Regions from separate parts of the Streptococcus sp. NSSLK0004 genome, predicted to be linked through region 2. Evidence: predicted binding sites of a transcription regulator. Region 2 holds the regulator's gene; the other holds the start of a gene.
What was found. Region 2 encodes HrcA, which represses chaperone genes, less so after heat shock. Its sites were predicted from a motif close to TTAGCACTCNNNNNNNNNGAGTGCTAA; they were not measured.
Positions count from the first base shown of each region.

Region 1: groES (co-chaperone GroES) is a predicted target of HrcA. The motif match lies at 2,338-2,364, and genes of this name have one in related genera.

Region 1 covers NZ_CM180142.1:120,940-128,305, reverse strand. The annotation lists gene rplM (50S ribosomal protein L13) at 1-20, opposite strand, end outside; gene groL (chaperonin GroEL) at 385-2,007, opposite strand; gene groES (co-chaperone GroES) at 2,037-2,318, opposite strand; gene AC4CS8_RS00825 (single-stranded DNA-binding protein) at 2,867-3,262, opposite strand; gene AC4CS8_RS00820 (hypothetical protein) at 3,327-3,473, shown strand; gene ytpR (YtpR family tRNA-binding protein) at 3,733-4,356, opposite strand; gene AC4CS8_RS00810 (thioredoxin family protein) at 4,353-4,673, opposite strand; gene AC4CS8_RS00805 (DUF4651 domain-containing protein) at 4,670-4,954, opposite strand; gene pepA (glutamyl aminopeptidase) at 5,018-6,079, shown strand; gene AC4CS8_RS00795 (bifunctional folylpolyglutamate synthase/dihydrofolate synthase) at 6,110-7,363, opposite strand.
Region 2 covers NZ_CM180142.1:1,614,090-1,621,455, reverse strand. The annotation lists gene AC4CS8_RS08340 (ABC transporter permease) at 1-456, opposite strand, end outside; gene AC4CS8_RS08335 (ATP-binding cassette domain-containing protein) at 440-1,336, opposite strand; gene AC4CS8_RS08330 (Rgg family transcriptional regulator) at 1,435-2,295, shown strand; gene AC4CS8_RS08325 (hypothetical protein) at 2,386-2,649, shown strand; gene AC4CS8_RS08320 (PadR family transcriptional regulator) at 2,749-3,072, shown strand; gene AC4CS8_RS08315 (DUF2812 domain-containing protein) at 3,062-3,577, shown strand; gene AC4CS8_RS08310 (hypothetical protein) at 3,574-3,729, shown strand; partial or broken gene AC4CS8_RS08305 (PadR family transcriptional regulator) at 3,754-3,891, shown strand; gene AC4CS8_RS08300 (DUF2812 domain-containing protein) at 3,881-4,384, shown strand; gene hrcA (heat-inducible transcriptional repressor HrcA) at 4,547-5,581, shown strand; gene grpE (nucleotide exchange factor GrpE) at 5,594-6,106, shown strand; gene AC4CS8_RS08285 (GNAT family N-acetyltransferase) at 6,107-6,538, shown strand; gene dnaK (molecular chaperone DnaK) at 6,763-7,366, shown strand, end outside.

The DNA.
Region 1 (7,366 bases), 490 kb from region 2:
ATAAATGTTGTTTTGTTCATGATTTCTCCTATACGAATCGTTTTTGTTTACTAGGCGGATGTTCCGGTCCGCGGGTATTTGGAAGGTTCCGGGGCCTTTCAAATGGGGTAAACAATACCGTTTATTATAATACCACATTCAATCTTGCCTTGTCAACGAATTCTAGCTGTTATTTCAAGTTTTTCAACAATCTCAAAAGGAAGTAAAATACGGAGATAGAAATCAAATTATTCTTACACTTTAAAATATAACAACATCTAAAGAGCAACTCTCTTATTCCGTTCACAGCAAAACAGAAGTTATTGCTTCTATCATTTTAAACACAAAAATACCCCAATGGCTATACTCAACCATTGAGGTCTCACTTATCAATTGATTTATGTATTAGTAACCCATGCCCATTCCATCCATACCTTGTGGCATAGCTGGGGCAGCTGGTTCTGGTTTGTTGGCAACGACTGCTTCAGTTGTCAAAATCAAGCTGGCTACAGAAGCCGCATTTTGAAGAGCTGAGCGTGTTACTTTAACAGGGTCGATAATCCCCGCATCCATCATGTTAACCCATTCTCCTGTTGCAGCATTAAAGCCTGTGCCAAGTTCAGAGTTTTTCAATTTATCAATGATAACAGAGCCTTCATAACCTGCATTATAAGCAATCTGACGAACAGGTTCTTCTAATGCACGAAGGACAATGTTACGTCCTGTTTCATCATCACCAGTTAATTCAAGTTTAGCCACACTATCAATAACATTAACAAGGGCTGTACCACCACCGGCAACAATTCCTTCTTCAACCGCTGCACGAGTTGCGTTAAGAGCATCTTCAATACGGAGTTTCATTTCTTTCAACTCAGTTTCAGTAGCAGCACCGACTTTGATGACAGCAACCCCTCCAGCCAACTTAGCCAAACGCTCTTGCAATTTTTCACGGTCAAATTCTGACGTTGTTACTTCAATTTGTGATTTGATCACTGCGACACGGTTAGCAATGGCATCTGGATTACCTGCACCTTCTACAATAGTTGTGTTGTCCTTGTTAACTACAACCTTAGCTGCTTGACCAAGTGCTTCAATGGTCGCATCTTTGAGATCCAAGCCCAAATCTTCTGTAATCACTGTTCCGCCTGTCAGGATAGCAATGTCTTCCAACATAGCCTTACGACGATCACCAAATCCTGGCGCCTTAACAGCCACAACGTTGAAGGTACCACGAATCTTGTTGAGCACAAGTGTTGGCAAGGCTTCACCGTCTACATCGTCAGCAATAATCAACAATGGACGATTGGTTTGTAGAATATTTTCTAACAGTGGTAAAATATCTTGAATGTTTGAGATTTTCTTATCTGTAATTAAGATAAATGGATTTTCAAGTTCTGCTACCATTTTTTCATTGTCAGTAACCATGTATTGAGATAGATAACCACGGTCAAACTGCATTCCTTCAACCACATCCAGCTCAGTTTCCATCCCGCGTGATTCTTCGATGGTAATAACACCATCATTCCCAACTTTTTCCATGGCTTCTGAGATGTATTGACCGACTTTTTCAGAACGAGAAGACACAGCAGCGACTTGAGCAATAGCTTCCTTGCCTGAAACTGGTATAGCCTGTGTTTTCAAGGCTTCTACTGCAGTAGCAACTGCTGCCTCAATTCCACGACGGATACCGATTGGATTAGCACCTGCCGTTACGTTTTTCAATCCTTCACGGACAATCGCTTGTGTCAACACGGTTGCGGTTGTTGTTCCATCACCAGCGATGTCGTTGGTTTTTGATGCCACTTCTGATACCAATTTAGCACCCATGTTTTCAAAGTGGTCTTCCAATTCAATTTCTTTTGCAATGGTTACACCGTCATTTGTAATCAATGGTGAGCCGTAAGCTTTTTCCAAAACAACATTGCGACCTTTTGGACCCAAGGTAACTTTGACTGTGTCAGCCAAAATATCCACACCACGGACCATGCTTTCACGTGCATCTGCTGCAAATTTAATTTCTTTTGCCATGTTATATACTATTCCTTTCCTTTGAACTCTTACTCAACAATTGCCAAAACGTCTGCTTCACGGATAATGTGAACGGTCTGGTCACCATCTTTGACTTCCAAACCAGCATGCGCATCAATCAAGACAGTGTCACCAACTGCTACCGCTGGTGCAACCAAATCACCATTCAAAGTACGAATGCCTTGTCCAATCGCAAGGACGCTGGCTTGCTTGGTCTTTTCTTGGCTTGCTCCTGCTAGGACAAAGCCGCCTACTGTTTGTTCTTTTTCTTCAATTTTTACGACGATACGATCGCCCAATGGTTTCAACATTGTATTACCTCCTGGTTTTTTAGCACTCTTTTATAACGAGTGCTAATTCACATTTCCTATTGTATCACTTGGTCAAAAATAGTCAAGAAAATTTTATTTTAATTTACTTAAAATAGGTCTCAGGTCCGAGAAAATTCAAGTGCATTTTCATAATTGTAAATATATGTTATACTATTTTCAAAAAAGGAGGACCTAGCCATGAAATACTTCCAACACTTAATACTCTTCGAAAATTAAACTCAGACGTTGTTGACTTGATTTGATGACTGATAAGCTCCAATGGAGGTTTTCATCCTACTACTTAAAAATGCGAAAGTAGTAGAGTTCTATCTGCTCTTGGAGAAACAAACTTCGTTCGCTCTATCTCCAACCTCCAAATGTTCCCCGAACCTTTGGAACTAGTCTGATTTTCATTTTCATTGAGTATAAACCGCAAAAAAGCGCCGACCTTCATCGGAGCTTTAAGGAGATTATGAAAAATATTTAGGATTGAATAGAGTATACCCTACTTTTCAACATTCTCCATCGGTCTTGGGACCGATTTCGCTTTAAAACGGCAATTCTTCCTCTTCCAGTACCAAATCGGCTAAGTCATCACCTGTATTATTTTCACGCATGGCACGTTGGGCACGGCTTTCAAGTAATTGGAAAGATTGTCCTAGAATTTCCGTCACATAATGGTTGCTACCATCTTTTTCATATTTGCGTGTCCGCAATTCGCCATCCACAGAAATCAAACTGCCCTTGCTACCATAAGAGACAAGTGTTTCTGCCAATTTACCCCAGAAGATGACATTGAGAAAATCTGCTTCCCGTTCGCCATTTTCTGTCTTGAAACGACGGTTTACCGCGATAGTAACCCGGGTCAGATTTTTCCCAGTTGGTGTCTGAGTGAGTTCTGGCTGGGCTGTCAAGCGACCGATTAAAATTACTTTATTATACATTTTATATCCTCCTACTTATCTATTCGTAGAGGAAATGATAAAATGATAAAAAAGGAGAACATTTATGAAGAATATTCTTACTTCAAAGCTACAATCCACCCAACCTTATACTGATCGGAAGCTAACTTGGTTGCTGGAAAACATCGGTCATCCAGATCCTGCTATACGTGATGAATTAGTTTACACCAATTTTTACCACATCTTCCTATAAGGCTTGGTTACAAGGGGACAGGCAAGGTTAGCACTTCAACTATCCCAAGAAACCCAGCCGTTTTCTCTAGCAAGACCCACACTAACTCGAAGTTTTACTTGCTTGTTCTAATGCCTCATTCTATCTATTGATAATGACCAAGTTTCTGTTTGCTTTACATTTTTAGATGCTGACGACCGCGAACTGCTTTTCCAACAAGCTATTGAAAGAAAAATTGAAGTAGCATAAAAGAATTGGCCATGAGACCAATTCTTATTTTTTATCCCTTCCAGTGTTTAGCTGGATCAAGTGCTTCTCCGACCACTGCGGTGTCGTCTAGTTCGATAATACCACGGACTTGTGGTGCGTTTGGTAGAGCCAATTCACGTGGGCTACACATCATACCAAAGCTATCTTCCCCGCGCAATTTCCCTAGGAAAATCAGGCTTCCGCTCGGCATCATTGCTCCCGGAAGAGCCACAATGGTTTTCAATCCTTGGACTGCATTAGGTGCACCGGCTACGATTTGCACTGTTTTATCACCAACATTGACCTGGCAAATATTGAGGTGGTCGCTGTCTGGATGCGACACCAAGTCCACAATCTGACCGACAACAAATTTAGGAGCATTGTCATTGACCAAGACTTCCTCGAAACCTTCTTTTGCTAACTCAGCATTCAAGGTCGCCACTTGCTCGTCTGTCAAGAACACTTGACCATTTCCTTCTATGCTAACCAAGCTGGATACTTCAAAGATATTCCAAGCTACTGTTTTTCCAGTTTCTTCTAAGAAAACACGCGCCACCTGTCCCTTACGTTCAAAGGCAACAGCTTGACCCTTATCTTCAGCCACAATCACCATGAGAACATCACCGACATGTTCCTTATTATATGTAAAAATCATCGTTCTATTCCTTCTAAAAATTCTATAATCTCTTCTTTTGTCTTGCGGTTTTTATCGACAAATCTGCCGATTTCTTGAGTATCTTTCACGACAACCAGGCTTGGAATTCCAAAGATATTCCATTCCTGTGCTAACGGCATGAAGTCATCACGATCCAACTGAACAAAGCGCAAGTTTGGAAAACGAGCTTCAATCGCTTCTAAATGCGGTTTGATATAGTGACAATCCCCACACCAACTGGTCATAAAGAGAAAAACAGTTGGCTGTCCGTCAGCGATTAGGCTAGCAACTTGCTCATACTGCTCAGGGAAAATCATCTAACTTCCTCCTGATAGGTAATATCACCTCTGGTATTGTCAAAAAGAAAAACTCGACCATCTTCCATGACAACACCACCAGTCAGATAGTTCTTATTAGACTCTGTTTCATTGACATAGACCGTTGCAATGGTACCTTTATCCGCAAAAAAGTCACGAACAGACTGAAGGGCCTGAGCTTTTTTCCGTTCTTCTTGCGTTTTTCGGTAAAACTGAGCGCTAGCGGCGAGCACTCCTGCTCCGACTAAGCCTGCTAGCAAGGCTGTCTTTTTCTTATTCATGTTATCCATTTTATCACATTTCATGGTAAAATAGTAGCAACAACTTCATGGAGGAGAATTTCAATGACCCTATTCAATAAGATAAAAGAAGTGACAGAACTACAAGGTGTGGCTGGTTTTGAAGGACCAGTTCGTGACCATATCCGTAGTCGCATCACACCTCATGTCGACCGTGTAGAGACAGACCGTCTAGGTGGCATCTTTGGCATCAAGGATTCTGTTGCGGAGAAAGCCCCACGTGTCATGGTAGCTGCCCACATGGATGAAGTCGGTTTTATGATTAGCCAAATAAAAGAAGACGGAACCTTCCGTGTCGTCGAACTAGGAGGGTGGAATCCTTTGGTGGTGTCTAGCCAATCCTTCAATCTTCACCTACAAGACGGGCGCATCATTCCAGCAATCTCAGGCTCTATGCCTCCTCACCTTTCCCGTGGTGGCAATGGTCCGAGCCTACCAAGTGTTGCAGAGGTTATTTTTGACGCTGGCTTTGCTTCAAAAGACGAGGCTCTGGCTTTCGGTGTCCGTCCTGGCGACCTTCTCATCCCTAAAAATGAAACCATTTTGACAGCTAACGGAAAAAATGTCATCTCAAAAGCCTGGGACAACCGCTTTGGTGTCCTCATGGTGACCGAACTCATAGAAAGCCTTTCTGGACAGAGCTTGCCAAACCAACTCATTGCTGGGGCCAATGTCCAGGAAGAAGTTGGTCTGCGGGGTGCCCATGCTTCCACGACCAAGTTTGACCCAGAAATTTTCCTAGCGGTTGACTGCTCACCTGCTGGGGATATCTTCGGAGAACAGGGCAAAATCGGCGACGGTACCCTCTTGCGTTTCTACGACCCAGGACACATCATGCTGAAAAACATGAAAGACTTCCTATTGACAACTGCTGAAGAGGCGGGTGTTAAATTCCAATACTATTGTGCCAAAGGCGGTACGGACGCAGGAGCTGCCCACCTGAAAAATCACGGAATCCCTTCGACAACAATCGGAGTCTGTGCCCGTTATATCCATTCTCACCAAACCCTCTACAGTATGGACGATTTCCTACAAGCTCAAGCATTCTTGCAAGCTATCGTCAAAAAACTGGACCGTTCAACTGTCGATTTAATCAAGAATTACTAAAAGGCCTGGACATTTCGTCCGGCCTCTTTATTATTTCTGGCTCAAAATATATTTGCGTACTGGGTCAATAAAGTAGAGGGAACCTGTCACGACATACAAGGTGTCCGTTCGAGTTGGGTCAATCTCAGCCAACCAGTCTTCAAAGGAAGCAATCGAGGGATAGTTGGTTGGATAATTCTCCAAAGCTAGAGCTCGCGGGTCATCAAAACTCGTGACAGTCACCTGACCGACTGTAGCTAATTGGCTGAGCATGGTTTCAACTGGTTTGGTCGCAATAGCCGCAAAAAGAATGGCAATTTCCTTATCTGCATACTCCGTCCGCAAGGTCTGGCAGAGAGCTGCAATGCTTTCGTCATTATGGGCTCCGTCTATCAACAGATTTGGTCCAATCAATTCTTGCCTGCCTGGCCAAAAGGCCTTTGCCAAGCCTGCTCGCATGGTTTCTGGGGTGAGTTTGGGAAACTCTTCTGCCAGTAGAAAGGCTGTTGTGACTGCTAGAGTTGCATTTTGAGCCTGGTGCTGACCTGTCATAAGCAACTGCACATCCGTTAGACTACCTTGTGGGGTCTGAATCTGCCAGCCTGCTCTGCTATCTTCCAAAACCATATCCCGCCCCAAACGGTAGGTGGGACTGTTTAAGCTGTCAGCAACCTGCTCAAAGACCGTAGCAACTCCTGACTGCTCCGTCGCGTAGATGAGGGGGACGCTGGGCTTGAGGACGCCAACCTTGTGACCAGCAATGGCTACGTAGGTCTGGCCCAAAAAGGCCTGGTGATCCAGTCCGATGGAGGTGATAATCACCGCCAAGGGATGTAGAACATTGGTCGCATCCAGCAGACCACCCATACCCGCTTCAATGAGGACCAGGTCTGGATGAACGTAGTCGGCAAAATAAACCAGCATAGCCACGACCAGAATTTCAAAGTCAGAAGCCTCTTGCAAGTCTGTTTCTTTCGGCAGACGAGCGATGAGGGGCTGGAGTTTGGTCACAAGAGCCAGTAAATCCGCCTCGGAAATCATCTGGCCCTGATAGACAATCTGCTCGCGGAAGTCAATGATAGAGGGCGAAGTAAAGCGACCAACCCGATAGCCTGACTCCTGAAACATGGCTTCCAAGTAGGCCACGGTCGAACCCTTCCCGTTGGTTCCGACCACATGAATCGCGGCCAGGCGTTTTTCTGGATTGCCCAGCTGATCTAAGAGCCACTGAACACGGGCCACTCCCTTATCAAAGGCCAGCTTGGGCCGCTGGTCTAGCCAGTTCATGAGTTCTTCTAGTGTCATAAG
Region 2 (7,366 bases):
GGACTTGACAAATATCAGGATGGATAACAGAGAGATACAGATAAATAAAGGTGTTTGAGCAATGAAACTGTGTATTATCACTGCAACATCAACAGGGGCACCCAGAAGTAAGCCAATACTGCTACTCAATAAATAGGCTAGAAGGATATAAGCGAGATTTAGCACAAGGGTTGCTAAGACTTTATAGAAAAATACTCCTTTTCTTATTTGTTGCTTGATAATAATATGATTGATGGTACGGTAAGTAAAATCTTCTCCAAAGAATAGGTTTGTCGGGACGATAAAAAATAGTGTGATAAATTGAGAAAGCAATTGAATAAGAGAGCTAGTGAAGTCTTCGTTGCCATGCAACAAAAAAGCGGATAAAAAGGACAGTAAAGCCAATATTCCCAATGAAATCGTTAATCTCTGTTCTTTTTGAATCTTAAATAAATCAGCTTTAAAGTAATGTATCATGCTCTTCTCCTTCTTGAAGCAATGTCAGATAATAATCTTCAAATGACATTTGTTGTTTAAAAATTTCTTTGACCTCAATCTCATGGTTTATCAAGAGATGAATGAGGCTCATAACATTCGTATCTGATGACAGACTGATATAATCCTTATCTATTTTGTAAGCGATGCCCTGCTCTTCAAGGATAGTAAAGGTCTTAGGATGGTTGTTTGTTTGTAGATAGAGTTGTTCCTCTAAAGTTTGTTCAAGCTCTTGCTTTGAGAATTCTTTGACGATAAGGCCCTTATGCATAATAATGTATCGATCAACCACCATCTCAAGCTCTGATAGGATATGACTGGAGATAAGGATGGTCATCCCATATTGATTGCGAAGATTTAAAATAATGCTTCTCATTTCTTTGATTCCAACAGGGTCAAGACCATTAATCGGTTCGTCTAGGATTAAAAAGTCAGGCTTATCTAGAATAGCTAAGGCAATAGCTAAACGTTGACGCATTCCCAGTGAAAAATCTTTGGATTTTTTCTTAGGATCAACATCCTCTAAACCGACAATTGCTAATGTCTCTAAGATTTTTTCGTCCGCTTGCTTGAGATTTAATTGCAGAGCCATGTAACGAAGATTATCGATCGCAGATAAATTAGGTTGTAGAGCAGGGGATTCAATTAAAGCTCCAATACGACAATATTTTGAGCTAGTAATGGTACCTGAAGTTTGGGAAATGAGACCCGATAACATTCTGAGAAGCGTTGTCTTCCCAGCACCATTTTCACCGACTAAACCACAGATTTCTCCTTTATTAATCGTTAAAGAAACCTGATGAACAGCCTTTTGTTTCCCGTATTGCTTTGATAATTGTTGGGTAGATAAGAGAGATGACATAACTACCTGCCTTTCTATAAAAAAATGATAAATCTATGATATACTAGATTCAAAAGTTGGCAAATTTCGTTACATAAATGTAACGCGTGGAGAATATAATGGGAAATTACGGAAAAATTTTTAAAATGATTCGAGAATCAAAAAATATGTCTCTAAAAGAAGTGGCTGGGGATTTCGTGACACCTGCTCAGTTATCACGCTTTGAAAATGGAAAGAGCAATCTTTCTGTAGATACATTTTTTCATTGCTTGAGACGGATGAATGTGGTAGAGGGCGAATTTTCTACCCTCTACCAGTCCTACTTTCAGATAGATAATTTGTTTTCATCAGAGGAATTTGTCCGTGCAGTTTATAGTCACAATGCTCAGTATATGGATGATAGAATTTTGTACCATCAAGCAGAGTATGATAGGGATGGACGTCCGTTTGATAGGGTGATGGTTGCGGCCTTTCATATTTTTAAGCAACAATGGTGCGATCCTGATTATGATGTTTCTGAGGATGAAAAAGCAATTCTATCGGACTATTTAATGTCCATAGATGATTGGGGTAAATTTGAACTCTGGATTTTCGGAAATTGTAGCAGAGGTCTTCCTAGCAAGATGTTAGAGGTGTTGGGAATGGAAGTTCTCAATCGAACCAAGTTTTATATGGATATCACAGAAAACAGAGATAATGTCTATAAGGTGCTCATCAATATTTCGAGTAGTTTGTTAGATAGGGGAGAGGAGCTTGCTGCTATTCGCTTTCTCAAAATTCTTGACTCTGTCAATATCATGGAAAAGAATATGCGGGATCGCTTGCTGCTTAAGCTCCTAAAAGCACGCTTGTCCTACATGAATGGAAATGATGGTGGCCTAGAAATAATGAAGGAATGCCTGCATATTGCCAAATTTTTAGATTGCTATGATTTAATCCACCAAATCAATAAGGAAATTGAGAAAGTTACAGATATGTAATGAATTTTAAGTGGCTCGCTATTTCTTGTAAGATGATACTTGTAAGTTTTATAAATTTACGAATAATGTTTATTTATCTTGGAGGAAATAATGATGAAGAAATTACTTGTTTTAGGTGCTCTTGCAATACTAGGTTTTGTAGCTTTTGGGCTTCTAACAACTAATAGCAGTTCAGCAAGTGCTGAAACGGAGGGCAAGGTAGTTCTGTTTGGGAAAGTCGATTTTTCAGACGATGAAGAACAGGACACGGATGAGGGAAGGGAAGAAGTAGCGACGGAGAGCGATGATGCTAGCTGGCTTGAGAACTTTATCACGACACATAAAACACCATTTTCTAAAACAATCAAGAAATGAAATCAGGGATCTTCTCTGATTTTTTTCTTGACAAGTGTATCGAGATGCGATATAATTTGTATATCGAATTTCGATGTATCGTAGTGCGAAAGGAGTTTTATGGACGATAAATTAAAACGCGTCTATGTTCCCATGACAGAGACAGCCTTCTATATTCTCTTTCATTTACAGGAAGAACGGCATGGTTACGATATTACCCAGAAGACCAAGGAAGTCACGGCAGGTCAGGTCGTGATTAGCCCTGGAACCATGTACGGTACCCTATCAAAGATGGAGAAGGACGGCTTGATTGCCTTTGTTAGAGAAGAAGACAAGCGAAAGTTTTACCAAATAACAGCAACAGGTCGAGAAATTCTAGATATAGAATTGGCTCGAATTGAACGACTTTATCGAAACAGTAAGGGAGAAAGTTATGGAGACTAAGACAGAAATTCATTTCTTCTTCTTGCCTGATTTTGAAAAGGAAGAACATTATCTGGCAGAGCAGCACCGCCAAGGATGGAAATTTCAAAAAAATAAATTTGGCTTTTTCTATGTCTTTGAGAAATGTCTACCTGAAGAAGTTAGCTATCAACTGGATTTTAAGCCCAAAGGTCAGGATAAGGAGGAATACCTCCAGATGTTTGCAGATTATGGCTGGGAATATGTCGGTGATTGCAATCATTTCTCTTATTTTAGAAAAAATGAGAGTTTGGGAGAAGTTGAGCTCTATAGTGACCGTCAGAGTAAGTTCGAGATGATTGACAGAATTATTACCAGACAGTTTCTACTGGCCACTTCCTTGTTTGTTTTCTTTATCTTGCTATTTTATGTCTTGAAATTGCCTGCTGTTATGATTGGTATGGCTATTGCTGACTTACCAGTTTTACTCTATTGTTCAATTGGTTTGATGCGTTTGCGTCAGAAGTATAAGGAGGTTGGAAAATGACAAAACAGAAACGAATTGCAGCACTTATCAATGCTCTTGCAATCTTCGCAGTGATTTTTCTAAATCGAAATAGTTTTATCAGCTTGATTGCTATAACGCTGATGATGGTTTTAAATTTTTGGAATATCTTGGAACTAAGGGAAGGGGAGTGAATGCGGTAGCTGCATTTCATTTTTGGTTTAATTCTCGTCAGAGAAGAAGACAAGCGAAAGTTTTACCAAATAACAGCAACAGGTCGAGAAATTCTAGATATAGAATTGGCTCGAATTGAACGACTTTATCGAAATAGTAAGGGGGAAAGTTATGGAAACTAAGACAGAGTGTAAAGTATTTTTTATCACGGATTTCAATCAGCAGGCGCAGTATCTGACTGAAATGCATCGGAAAGGGTGGAGGCTAACTAAAATTCGTTGGAGCTTCTTTTATCATTTTGAAAAATGTGAGCCAGAAGATGTCGTCTACCAAGTTGATTTTAAAGAAAGAAAAAACAAGGATAGAGAATCCTATCTACGCATGTACGAGGACTATGGTTGGGAATTTGTCACATCATGCCAAAGCTTCGTTATTTTTAGGAAGGCAGCTGTAAAGGGAGATCTTGAGATATACGGTGATAGGGAAAGCAAGCTGGTATTTGTTAAAACAATCATCCAAAGACGCTATCTACTATCCTTAGGACTTTATTTCATTTTGATAGGGATGAATCTGAATGAGCATGATCATGTATTTACGCTTGTTCTTTCCGCAATCTATATCCCTCTCTTGCTGTTGATTGGATACCGTTTTTATCGACTTGTAAAAAACAACTAGGTCTTCAGACTGATTTTTAGCACTCTAGGTAAAAGAGTGCTAATTTTTTGGTTTTTTCTCTTGACAATCCATTTTTTCGGCGTATAATGGGAGTATAAAGTTTAGCACTCGACATACGAGAGTGCTAAAACAAAAATCAGAGTGTTCATGAAAGGAGCGGAGATGATTACCCAACGTCAAAATGATATTTTGAATCTGATTGTTGAATTGTTTACGCGCCACCATGAGCCAGTTGGTTCTAAGGCCTTGCAGGAGATGATTGCTTCTAGTTCGGCTACCATTCGTAATGATATGGCTAAGCTAGAGCAGTTGGGTTTGCTAGAAAAGGCCCACACGTCAAGCGGTCGGATGCCCAGTCGGGCTGGTTTTCAATACTTTGTTAACCACTCGCTCAACTTGGAACATATCAATGAAGAGGATGTTTATCAGGTGGTCAAGGCCTTCGACTTTGAAGCCTTCAAGCTAGAAGACATCTTGGAGCGGGCCAGTACAGTCCTAGCTGATTTGACAGGCTACACTTCGGTGATACTGGATGTGGAGCCGACCAGTCAGCAGTTGACTTCCTTTGATATCGTGCAGTTAAGTAGTCACGATGCCTTGGCAGTCTTGACCTTGGATCAGTCAAAACCTGTCACCGTCCAGTTTGCCATTCCTAAGAACTTTTTGACAAGGGACTTGGAAGTGCTCAAACGTTTGGTGGATGAACGCTTCGTTGGTCAGACGGTCCTATCTATCCACTACAAGCTACGGACGGAGGTTCCCCAAGTTGTGCAACGCTACTTTACCACGACGGACAATGTCTTGGATCTGATGGATTATATCTTTTCCACACTCTTCCAAGAATCAGTCTTTATCAGTGGAAAAGTTGCTTCGCTGACTTATGGTAATCTTGCCACCTACCAGCTCTTGGATAGCCCACAGCTATTGGCTCCAGAGTTGCGAAAGGGCTTGGCGCCAGATCAGCAGACTAGCATTTCCGTGGCGGAAAGTATGGATCCAGCCCTCGCAGATGTGACGGTCATTCATCATTGCTTTCCAATCCCTTATCGGGGCATGGCCCAGATGAGTTTGCTCGGTCCTGTTGACATGGACTATCGTAGGCAGATGAGTTTAATCAACATTATCAGTCGCGTCCTATTTATGAAATTAACCGATTACTATCGTTACCTGAGCAGTAATCATTACGAAGTCAATTAAAAGGAGAATGCTTTGTCAGAAGAAATCAAAAATGAAGAAATTGTTGAGGAAGTAGCAACAACAGAAGAAGTTGTCGAAACTCCTGAAAAATCAGAATTGGATTTGGCAAATGAGCGTGCAGAGGAATTTGAAAACAAATACCTCCGTGCCCACGCTGAAATGCAAAATATCCAACGTCGTGCTAACGAGGAACGCCAGACTATACAGCGTTACCGTTCACAAGACTTGGCTAAGAAAATCTTGCCGAGCTTGGATAACTTAGAGCGTGCCCTTCAAGTCGAAGGTTTGACAGAAGATGTCAAAAAAGGCTTGGAAATGGTACAGGAAAGCTTGATTCAAGCCCTCAAAGAAGAAGGGGTGGAAGAAGTCGCAACCGATGTCTTTGATCCAAATCTTCACATGGCCATTCAAACCGTTCCGGCCACAGACGACTGCCCAGCAGAACACATCGCACAAGTCTTCCAAAAAGGCTACAAGTTGCATGAACGTCTGTTGAGACCGGCTATGGTGGTGGTGTCAGAATAAATGATAGAACTACGCGAAATCAGCGATGAAAATTTTCACGATTGCTTACATCTAGATTCTGGCTTATCTAACAAAGATTATGTCGATTCAGTTGAGTTTTCATTGGCAGAAGCTTGGAGCCTTCGACCATTCTCACATCCGAAAGCTATTTACAATGAAGGTGAATTGATAGGCTACGTTTCGCTTTACTGCAAAGACAGCAATGGTGAAATCATCAATTTCTTAATTGATAAGTATCATCAAGGAAAAGGATTTGGCAGAAAAGCAGCTGAAGTCTGCATAGACTATCTGAGCATAGAGCACAGCCTAGCTCAAATTTCTCTACCAGTTCATAAAGAACATTTGGAAGCTAGAAATTTCTGGAAGAAATTAGGCTTTCAAGAATCAAACAACATTGAAGATGACTATATCTTCATGCGTCGAACAACCTGACCGAAATGTCGTTAAACTATGAAATTGTAAACAAAGACAGGCCTTAGGCTTGTAGGCTGGCGAACATCGTGAGCCCATTTGATACTCTCCGCCGTGGCGGTAGATACGCAAAGTTTGAGACAATTGGCTCAAACTTTAGTCAAAGAGACCGCAAAAGCGGGCTCTGACGGCGTCGCCACTTAAGGAGAGTATCACTAAAAGAAATAAAAAAAGAGGTAAATCATATGTCTAAAATTATCGGTATTGACTTAGGTACAACAAACTCAGCAGTTGCAGTTCTTGAAGGAACTGAATCAAAAATTATCGCAAACCCAGAAGGAAACCGCACAACTCCATCTGTTGTGTCTTTCAAAAATGGTGAAATCATCGTTGGTGACGCGGCAAAACGCCAAGCAGTAACCAACCCAGATACTATCATCTCTATCAAATCAAAAATGGGAACTTCTGAAAAAGTTTCAGCAAATGGTAAAGAGTACACACCACAAGAAATCTCAGCTATGATCCTTCAATATTTGAAAGGCTACGCTGAAGAATACCTTGGTGAAAAAGTAACTAAAGCCGTTATCACGGTTCCTGCTTACTTCAACGATGCCCAACGTCAAGCAACAAAAGACGCTGGTAAAATCGCAGGTCTCGAAGTAGAGCGTATTGTCAACGAACCAACTGCAGCAGCCCTTGCTTACGGTTTGGACAAGACTGACAAAGACGAGAAAATCTTGGTATTCGACCTTGGTGGTGGTACTTTCGACGTATCTATCCTTGAGCTCGGTGACGGTGTCTTTGACGTACTTGCAACAGCAGGTGACAACAAGCTCGGTGGTGACGACT